2 regions of the Nocardia sp. NBC_01503 genome follow, and region 2 is predicted to be linked to the other one. Evidence: predicted binding sites of a transcription regulator. Region 2 holds the regulator's gene; the other holds the start of a gene.
What was found. Region 2 encodes HspR, which represses chaperone genes until heat shock. Its sites were predicted from a motif close to ANNTGAGTNNNNNNNACTCANNT; they were not measured.

Region 1: lon (endopeptidase La) is a predicted target of HspR. The motif match lies at 1,620-1,642, and genes of this name have one in related genera.

The regions. Positions count from the first base shown of each region.
Region 1 covers NZ_CP109596.1:2,598,074-2,602,366, forward strand. The annotation lists gene OHB26_RS11670 (BTAD domain-containing putative transcriptional regulator) at 1-265, opposite strand, end outside; gene OHB26_RS11675 (cytochrome P450) at 338-1,567, shown strand; gene lon (endopeptidase La) at 1,703-4,150, shown strand; gene OHB26_RS11685 (endonuclease/exonuclease/phosphatase family protein) at 4,289-4,293, shown strand, end outside.
Region 2 covers NZ_CP109596.1:2,877,917-2,882,209, forward strand. The annotation lists gene dnaJ (molecular chaperone DnaJ) at 52-1,227, shown strand; gene OHB26_RS12890 (heat shock protein transcriptional repressor HspR) at 1,227-1,619, shown strand; gene OHB26_RS12895 (globin domain-containing protein) at 2,145-3,314, shown strand; gene OHB26_RS12900 (FAD-binding oxidoreductase) at 3,395-4,180, opposite strand.

The sequences.
Region 1 (4,293 bases), 280 kb from region 2:
AGCCACCCGCCTGGGCCTCCAGCGAGCCGTCCGGCAGCAGTCTGCGCAGTCGCGATACCAGTGCCTGCAGCGAGTTCGCCGCGTCGGCGGGGAGTTGTTCCCCCCAGATCCAGTCGACCAGTGTCGTTTTCGGGACCACGCGGCCGGGTTCGAGGGCGAGGGCGACCAGCAGCGCCCGCAGCCGGGCGCCGGGTATCTCGATCGATCCGCCGTTGCCGTCACGGATTTCGAGTGGTCCAAGCATCCCGATCTGCACCCGGCCCATTGTGCCGTGGGCCGATCGGCGTGTCAGGTCGGTGTCAGGTCGATATCAGCCGAGACGGCGACAGTGCTCTACATGAACACTGAAACGGCTCCCATTCCGAACGGCCTGCCGATGGAGCGCAATGCGGGTCCCTTCGATCCGCCGCGCGAGATCACCGCGCTGCGCGCGGCCCGTCCGGTCAGTCCGATGCTCTTCCCCGACGGTCACCAGGGCTGGCTCGTCACCGGTTATGACGCGGCCCGAAAGCTGCTGGCCGACACCCGATTCAGCTCGCGCCTGGATGTCGAGGTCATTCATGTGCCCTTCGAGATTCCGGGTATGCCGATCGCCACCGAACCCTCCCCGCAGATTCCGGGCATGTTCATCGCCATGGATCCGCCGGACCATACCCGGCTGCGGCGCAAGCTGACCGGCGCCTTCACCCTGCGGCGCATGAAGGAGCTGCAGGATCACATCACCGATGTGGTCGAGCGCCAGCTGGACGCGATGGCGGCGCTGACCCCGCCGGTCGATCTGGTCAAGGAGTTCGCGCTGCCGGTGCCGTCGCTGGTGATCTGTGAACTGCTCGGCGTCCCGTACTCCGATCGCGACAGCTTCCAGGCGAACTCGGCCAAGTTCATGGTCAAGGAGCAGTCGCTGGAGGAGAAGATGGGCGCGTACATCGCGCTCAACACCTACCTGGGCGAGCTGGTCACGAACAAGCGCGCCGCCCCCGATGAGGACATCCTCTCCGATCTGGCCCGCGATGAGGATCTGAGCATCGAGGAGCTCACCGGAATCGCCTTCCTGCTGCTGCTCGCGGGGCATGAGACCACCGCGAACATGTTGTCGCTGGGCACCTTCGCGCTGCTGGAGCATCCGGACCAGGCGGCCGCGCTGCGCGCCGATCCGGAGCTGTACCACGATGCCGTCGATGAGCTGCTGCGGTATCTGTCGGTCGCCGATATCTTCTATCGCTTCGCCACCGAGGACATCGAGCTCGGCGGGGAGATCATCCCCAAGGGCGCGACGGTCGTGGTCTCGCTGCTGGCCGCCAATCGCGATCCGGAGCGTTTCGAGAATCCGGACACCCTCGATGTCATGCGGCAGGCCCGCGGTCACCTGGCCTTCGGTCACGCCGTGCACCTGTGCCTGGGGCAGCAACTGGGTCGCCTGGAGATGCGGGCCGGGTTCGCCGGACTGCTGCGCCGCTTCCCGACGCTCGCGCTCGCGGTCCCCGCTTCGGAGGTTCCGCTGCGGACCGACATGAATATCTACGGCGTCCACGCGCTGCCCGTGACCTGGACGGATACCGCCGAGTAGGCCCGTTCGCCGGGGGCGAACAACACATGCGGAATTAGTCGCCGGGGTCGATAGTTGACTGGGTAGCGCTCAACCTGAGTTGAGTAGGAGACGCTCAATCTTGACAGTGCTTATCTGAAAGATGAGGTAGATGTCGTGACCAACCCACAGAACCTGCCGGTCCTATTCCTGACCGATCCGATCGTGCTCCCCGGCATGATCGTGCCGATCGAGCTGGACGAGTCCGCACAGGCCGCAATCGATGCCGCCCGGGCGGGCAAGGTCAACCAGGTGTTGGTCGCGCCTCGCCTGGATGAGGGCTACGCCAGCTACGGCGTGGTCGCCACCATCGAACAGGTCGGCCGGATGCGCGGTGGCGCCCCGGCTGCGGTGCTCAAGGCCGAGGGCCGCGCCAAGATCGGACACGGTGTGACCGGTCCCGGCGCGGCGCTCTGGGTCGAAGCCGAGCCGGTCGAGGTCCCCGAATCCGACGGCCGCACCAAAGACCTTGCCGCCGAATACAAGAAGCTCGTCGTGGCCGTACTGCAGCGCCGTGAGGCGTGGCAGGTCATCGACGCCGTCAATCAGCTGAACGATCCCTCCGCCATCGCGGACGTCGCCGGTTGGGCTCCCTACCTGAGCCACGACCAGAAGCGCGAACTGCTCGAAACCCTGGACGCCACCACCCGATTGACCAAGTTGATCGAGTGGACCAAGCAGCACATCGCCGAGACCGAGGTCAACGAGAAGATCAGCGAGGAGGTGCGCGAGGGCGTCGAGAAGTCGCAGCGCGAATTCCTGCTGCGCCAGCAGCTCAACGCGATTCGCAAGGAGCTCGGCGAGGGCGAGCCCGACGGTGCGGACGACTACCGCACCCGGGTCGAGACCGCCGATCTGCCGGAGAACATTCGTGAGGCCGCGCTGCGCGAGGTCGATCGCCTGGAGCGTTCCAGCGATCAGAGTCCGGAATCCGGTTGGATCCGCACCTGGCTGGACACCGTCCTGGAGCTGCCGTTCAGCGTGAAAACCGCTGACAGCACCGATGTCTCGGCCGCCCGCGCGGTACTGGACGCCGATCACCACGGGCTGGACGAGGTGAAGGACCGCATGGTCGAGTACCTGGCGGTGCGTGCCCGCCGGGCCGCGCGCGGTCTGGAGGTCGTCGGCGGTCGTGGTTCGGGCGCGGTGCTGGTGCTGGTGGGTCCGCCCGGCGTGGGTAAGACCTCCCTGGGCGAGTCCGTGGCACGGGCGCTGGGCCGCAAGTTCGTTCGCGTCGCCCTGGGCGGCGTGCGTGACGAGGCCGAGATCCGTGGTCACCGGCGCACCTATGTGGGCGCACTGCCCGGTCGCATCGTGCGCGCCATGAAGGAGGCGGGGTCGATGAATCCCGTTGTCCTGCTGGACGAGATCGACAAGGTCGGCTCCGACTTCCGCGGTGATCCGGCGGCGGCGCTGCTCGAGGTCCTGGACCCCGCGCAGAACCACACCTTCCGCGATCACTACCTGGATCTGGATCTGGACCTGTCCGATGTGCTGTTCATCGCGACCGCGAATGTCATGGACACCATTCCCGGCCCGCTGCTGGACCGCATGGAACTGATCACCGTGGACGGTTACACCGAGGATGACAAGGTCGCCATCGCCCGTGACTTCCTGATCCCGCGTCAGCTCGAGCGCAACGCGCTCACCGCCGACGAGGTGCAGGTCAGTGCCGAGGCGCTGCGCGAGATCGCCGCCAACTACACCCGGGAGGCCGGTGTCCGCCAGATGGAGCGCCTGATCGCCAAGGCGCTGCGCAAGGCGGCGACCAAACTCTCGGAGTCGACGGACGTGAGCGACGCCGAAAGCATCATCACCTCGGGCGAGTTCGTGCCGGACAGCCCGGCGGAGCTGGGCTACGAGCCCGAGTTGGGCTACGAAAAGGCGTCCGGCCCGGAGCGTCTGGTAATCGGACTGGGTGATCTGAAGGACTACCTGGGCCGTCCGCGCTTCACCCCCGACGGGGTGGAACGCACCGCGGTCCCCGGTGTGGCAACGGGTTTGGCGGTGACCGGCGCCGGTGGCGATGTCCTCTACATCGAGGCCAACGCCGCCGAGGGCGACCGCTCCCTGACCCTCACCGGTCAGCTGGGTGACGTCATGAAGGAGTCGGCGCAGATCGCCCTCACCTACGTGCGCTCACACCTGGAGGAGATCGGTATCGAACCGAAGGTCCTCGACCGCAATATCCACATCCACTTCCCGGCAGGCGCGGTCCCCAAGGACGGCCCGTCGGCGGGCGTCACCATGGTCACCGCCCTGGTGTCCCTGGCCCTGGACCGTCAGGTCCGAGCGGATGTCGGTATGACCGGCGAGGTCACCCTCAACGGCCGAGTCCTGCCCATCGGCGGCGTCAAGCAGAAGCTGCTGGCCGCCCAGCGCGCGGGCCTGAAGACCGTCTTCATCCCCGCCCGCAATGAACCGGACCTCGACGAAGTCCCCGCCGAAGTCCTCGCCGCCCTGGATGTCCGCCCCGTCGCCGACGTGGCGGAGATCCTCGCCTACGCCATCGAACCGGTCATCGAACCGGCCCTCGACGGCCGCCCCCTGAGCGCCACCGCCTAGCCAGCAGGCGCTCCCCATGAGGAGCCGTGCGTGCGTCCCACACGCACGGCTCCTTCGTGTCAACTACCCAGATGCGCGTGTTTCACATGAAACCTCTGAAACCCGCGCGGTTCGTTCCTGTCTCGTAACGTGTGCCGCGTGAT
Region 2 (4,293 bases):
CGTCCCGAACGGGACACCGGCGCTGAGCAATTCGAGAGGAGGAGATGCCCGGTGAATCGGGAGTGGCTCGAAAAGGACTTCTACAAGGAGCTGGGTATCGCCTCCGGCGCCAGCCAGGACGAGATCAAGAAGGCGTACCGCAAACTCGCCCGTGATCTGCATCCGGATAAGAATCCGGGTGACGCCAAGGCCGAGGAGCGCTTCAAGCTCGTCAGCGAGGCGCATGCTGTGCTGTCCGATCCGGAGAAGCGCAAGGAGTACGACGAGGCGCGAAAGCTCTTCGCGGGCGGCGGTTTCGGCCGCGGCGGCTTCACCCCCGGCGCCGGCTACGGCCAGCCCGGCGGTGGCTTCTCCGGTGACTTCAACCTGGGCGATATCTTCGGCGGGCAGCAGGCGGGCGCCGGTGACGGCGGCCTCGGTGACCTGCTCGGCGGATTGTTCAACCGGGGCGGCACCCGCACCTCCTCGCGGCCGCGGCGCGGCAGCGATGTGGAGACCGAGACGACCCTGGGCTTCCGCGAGGCCGCCCAGGGCGTGACGGTGCCACTGCGGATGACCAGCCCGGCCGCCTGCACCACCTGCCACGGCAGCGGCGCCAAGCCTGGCACCTCACCGCGAGTCTGCCCGCACTGCAATGGTTCCGGCGTGGTCAGCCGGAATCAGGGCGCGTTCGGATTCAGTGAGCCGTGCGAGGACTGCCGGGGCACCGGGTCGATCATCGACGACCCGTGCGTCGACTGCCACGGCTCCGGTATTCAGAATCGGACCCGCACCATCACCGTACGTATCCCCCCGGGGGTGCGCGATGGTCAGCGAATCCGGTTGGCGGGGCAGGGTGAAGCGGGTCTGCGGGGCGCACCGCCCGGCGATCTGTTCGTCACCGTGCACGTCAGCCAGGACAAGGTCTTCGGCCGCAATGGTGATGATCTGACCCTGGTGCTCCCGGTGAGTTACAGCGAGCTGGTTTTGGGTACAACGGTTTCCGTGCCGACACTGGAGGGACGCGTAGGCGTCAAGGTGCCCCCGGGTACCGCCGACGGCCGGACCCTGCGGGTGCGCGGGCGCGGTGTTCCCAAGCGCGACGGCGGCGCGGGCGATCTGCTCGTCACCGTCAAGGTCGCGATCCCGCAGAAGCTGGACGACAATGCCGCCGAAGCGCTGCGGCGCTATGCGGAGGCGGAGAAGACCAGTGGCTTCGATCCGCGTGCTGGATGGGCAGGTGCGTGATGAGTTCCGATCCGAAGAAAGCCGCCGAGGCACAGTACTTCCTGATCTCGGTGGCGGCGCAGCTGGCGGGCATGCATGCCCAGACGCTGCGCACCTATGACCGGCTGGGTCTGGTTTCGCCGCAACGTACTTCGGGCGGCGGGCGACGCTACTCGGACCGGGATGTGCAGCTGCTGCGCGAGGTGCAGCGTCTGTCCCAGGACGAGGGCGTCAATCTGGCGGGCATCAAACGGATCATCGAACTCACCAATCAGGTCGAGGAGCTACAGCAGCGGGTATCCGAGCTGAGCAATGAGGTGGATCGGCTGCGGGCGGGGTACCGCCCGGATCTGACTCCGCCGCAGCGCAGTACGGCGCTCGTGGTCTGGCAGCCTAGGCACCGCCGCACCTGATCGGTACGGAGGGATTTACCGGGGACTAAGTCCCCGGACCCTGAAAAGGGTTGAAAGCAGCGCTCCGGTTTCCGGGGCGCTGTTTTCGCTGTTGCAGGCTATGTGCTGAGTTTCTTTGTGCGAAGCAATGATTTATCCGTTAGGTTGATCATGAATTTCATACAGACCGCTCGGTTGAATTATTTGCTGATTGAGAGCTTTGTCCTTATCTGGCAAAGGGATTCACACCCTGTCAGAGTTGCGGCGGGGTCGCTCGATATCTGAAGGTTGCAAAACGAATCCCCCAAGATCGACGGGATCGGACTGGTCTTGCTCGGCGTTTCCCAGTTGAACAGTCTGTTTTCCGGTGTGATTGCTTGCCGTGCGCTCGTTTTTGGGGAATTACAGGCGTGTTGTTGAAACGTCCCGTTCCGTTGCTGGCAAACCTCGCCTATAGTTGCTCAGCAACGGCCGCTGTCGAGTGTCCCGCAGCACTGCACTCGCCGATCTGCCTGTGTTCGAGTGCGAAATGGGGTTGTGACACAAATGGATTCGCGGACCGTCGCATTGATTAGAACGACGTTCAAGTCGGTAGCTGCAGAAGACGGTGGCTCTGAGAAACTGGCTCGTTCCTTCTACGCCATCCTCTTCACCGAGTACCCGCAGGTTCGCGATTTCTTCCCCGCCGCCCTGGACGCCCAGCGCGACCGGTTGGTCAAAGCCATTGCGTACGTGGTCGATCGGCTCGAAGAACCGGAGAAGCTGCTGCCCTTCCTGGCCCAACTCGGCCGCGATCACCGCAAGTACGGTGTCGTCGCCGAACACTATGCGGCCGTGGGCAAATCACTCCGGTCCGCACTCGAGGCCTATGCGGGCACCGAAATCTGGACCGACGAGATCGGCCGCGCCTGGGATGAGGGCCTGGACCTCATCGCGAGCACCATGATGGAGGCCGCCGACCGGGAGAGCACCCCGCCGGTCTGGACCGGCACCGTCATCGAACACCGTGAGGTACTGCGCAATCTCGCCATCGTTCGGCTCAAGCTGGATCAACCCATCCAGTACGCGGCGGGGCAGTACATGAGCGTGCAGATCCCCTCCCGCCCGCGCATGTGGCGGTACCTGTCCCCGGCCATCCCCGCCAATCCGAGCGGTGAGATCGAATTCCATATCCGCGGTGTCACCGGCGGCTGGGTGAGCCCGGCCATGGTGGGGCACACCAAGGTCGGCGAACAGTGGTTGATCGGCTCACCGCTCGGCGGGCTCGGCGTGCCTCGCAATACCCGGCGCAAACTGCTCATGGTCGGCTGCGGCACCGGTATCGCCCCGCTGCGCGCTCAACTCATGGCCATGACCCAGCGCCGCTCCAACCCGAAGGTCGATCTCTTCGTCGGCGGCCACTACCCCTGTGACCTCTACGATTTGGAGATCCTCAGCCAACTCGCACTGGCCAACAAATGGCTCACCATCACCCCGGTCACCGAGAGTGATGAGGATCCGTGGTGGCAACTCTCCAATTCCGGTGAGCCCCGGGAACATCCGGGCCTGCAACCGCGACTGGTCGGCCAAATCGGCAAGGTGGTAGCGGGTTTCGGCTCCTGGGACGATCGCGATGTGCAGATCGTCGGCTCACCCTCGATGGTGCAGACCACCAAGTTCCGCCTGATGGCGGCGGGCATGCCCACCGCGAATATCCGGCACGATCCGCTCTTCTGAGCGGATTCCACAGACCCCCGCGCCGCTGCCTGTCGCTCGGCAGCGGTGCGGGGCACCAAACGATCTACCTCGCCGCGGGCCTAAAAGCCTTCGTAGCGAATGAGTTCCGGCGGAGTGCCGGTGGCCACCAGCATCTCGACGGTGGCGTGCACCGTGGCCGCGCCACCGCAGACCAGAATGTGCTGATGGTCCAGCGGGGTGAAGCGGGAGACCACCTCGGCGAGGGTGCCGGTGATCAACTCCTCCGGCTGGAAGCCGATATCCACCCGACAGGATTCGTACCAGTCGTCGATCCAGTCCGGATCGTCCTCGTCCAGCACCACGGGAATGATTGTCAGCCAGGGCATTTCATTGCCGAGCAGGGCCAGCATATCCGAGGCGTAGAGATCGCGGGGGTAGCGGCCGCCGACGAACAGGTGGGTGCGCGGCGGCTGCTCGCGACGCGAGAGGTCGAGCAGCAGAGCGCGTAGCGGGGCCAGGCCGATACCGTCGGCGATCATCACCACCTCGGTCGCGGCCTCGTCCACCGCCAGCCAGCCCGCCGGATTGCGGACCTTCCACTCGTCGCCGGTGCGGGTGTCGGCCACCATGGAGCCGCTACACCAGCCGCCGGGCACGGTCCGAATATGGAACTCCAGCTTGCCGTCCAGCGACGGCGGCAGCGCGGGGTACAAACGCCGCACCATATTCGGATGCTGCGGGGTCCGCACCTCCACCGACTGGCCGGGCGCGAACGGCACGAACTCGCCGATCAACCGCACCACGGTGAGGTCCTCGCGCAGCCGGTGCGCCCCGACCACCGTGGCGGGCCATTCGTTCGGCTCGCCGATCCGAATCGGTCCGGTCTGATCGGGGTCCTGCGTCACCGCACCCTCCTGCTCATCGAAAAACGTTGTTCAACAACACTACTCACGCCCAGTCCGGTCATCCCGGCGCGCTTCTTGGCCGGGATCCTCGGTCAGTGGATCCCGGCCGAAAA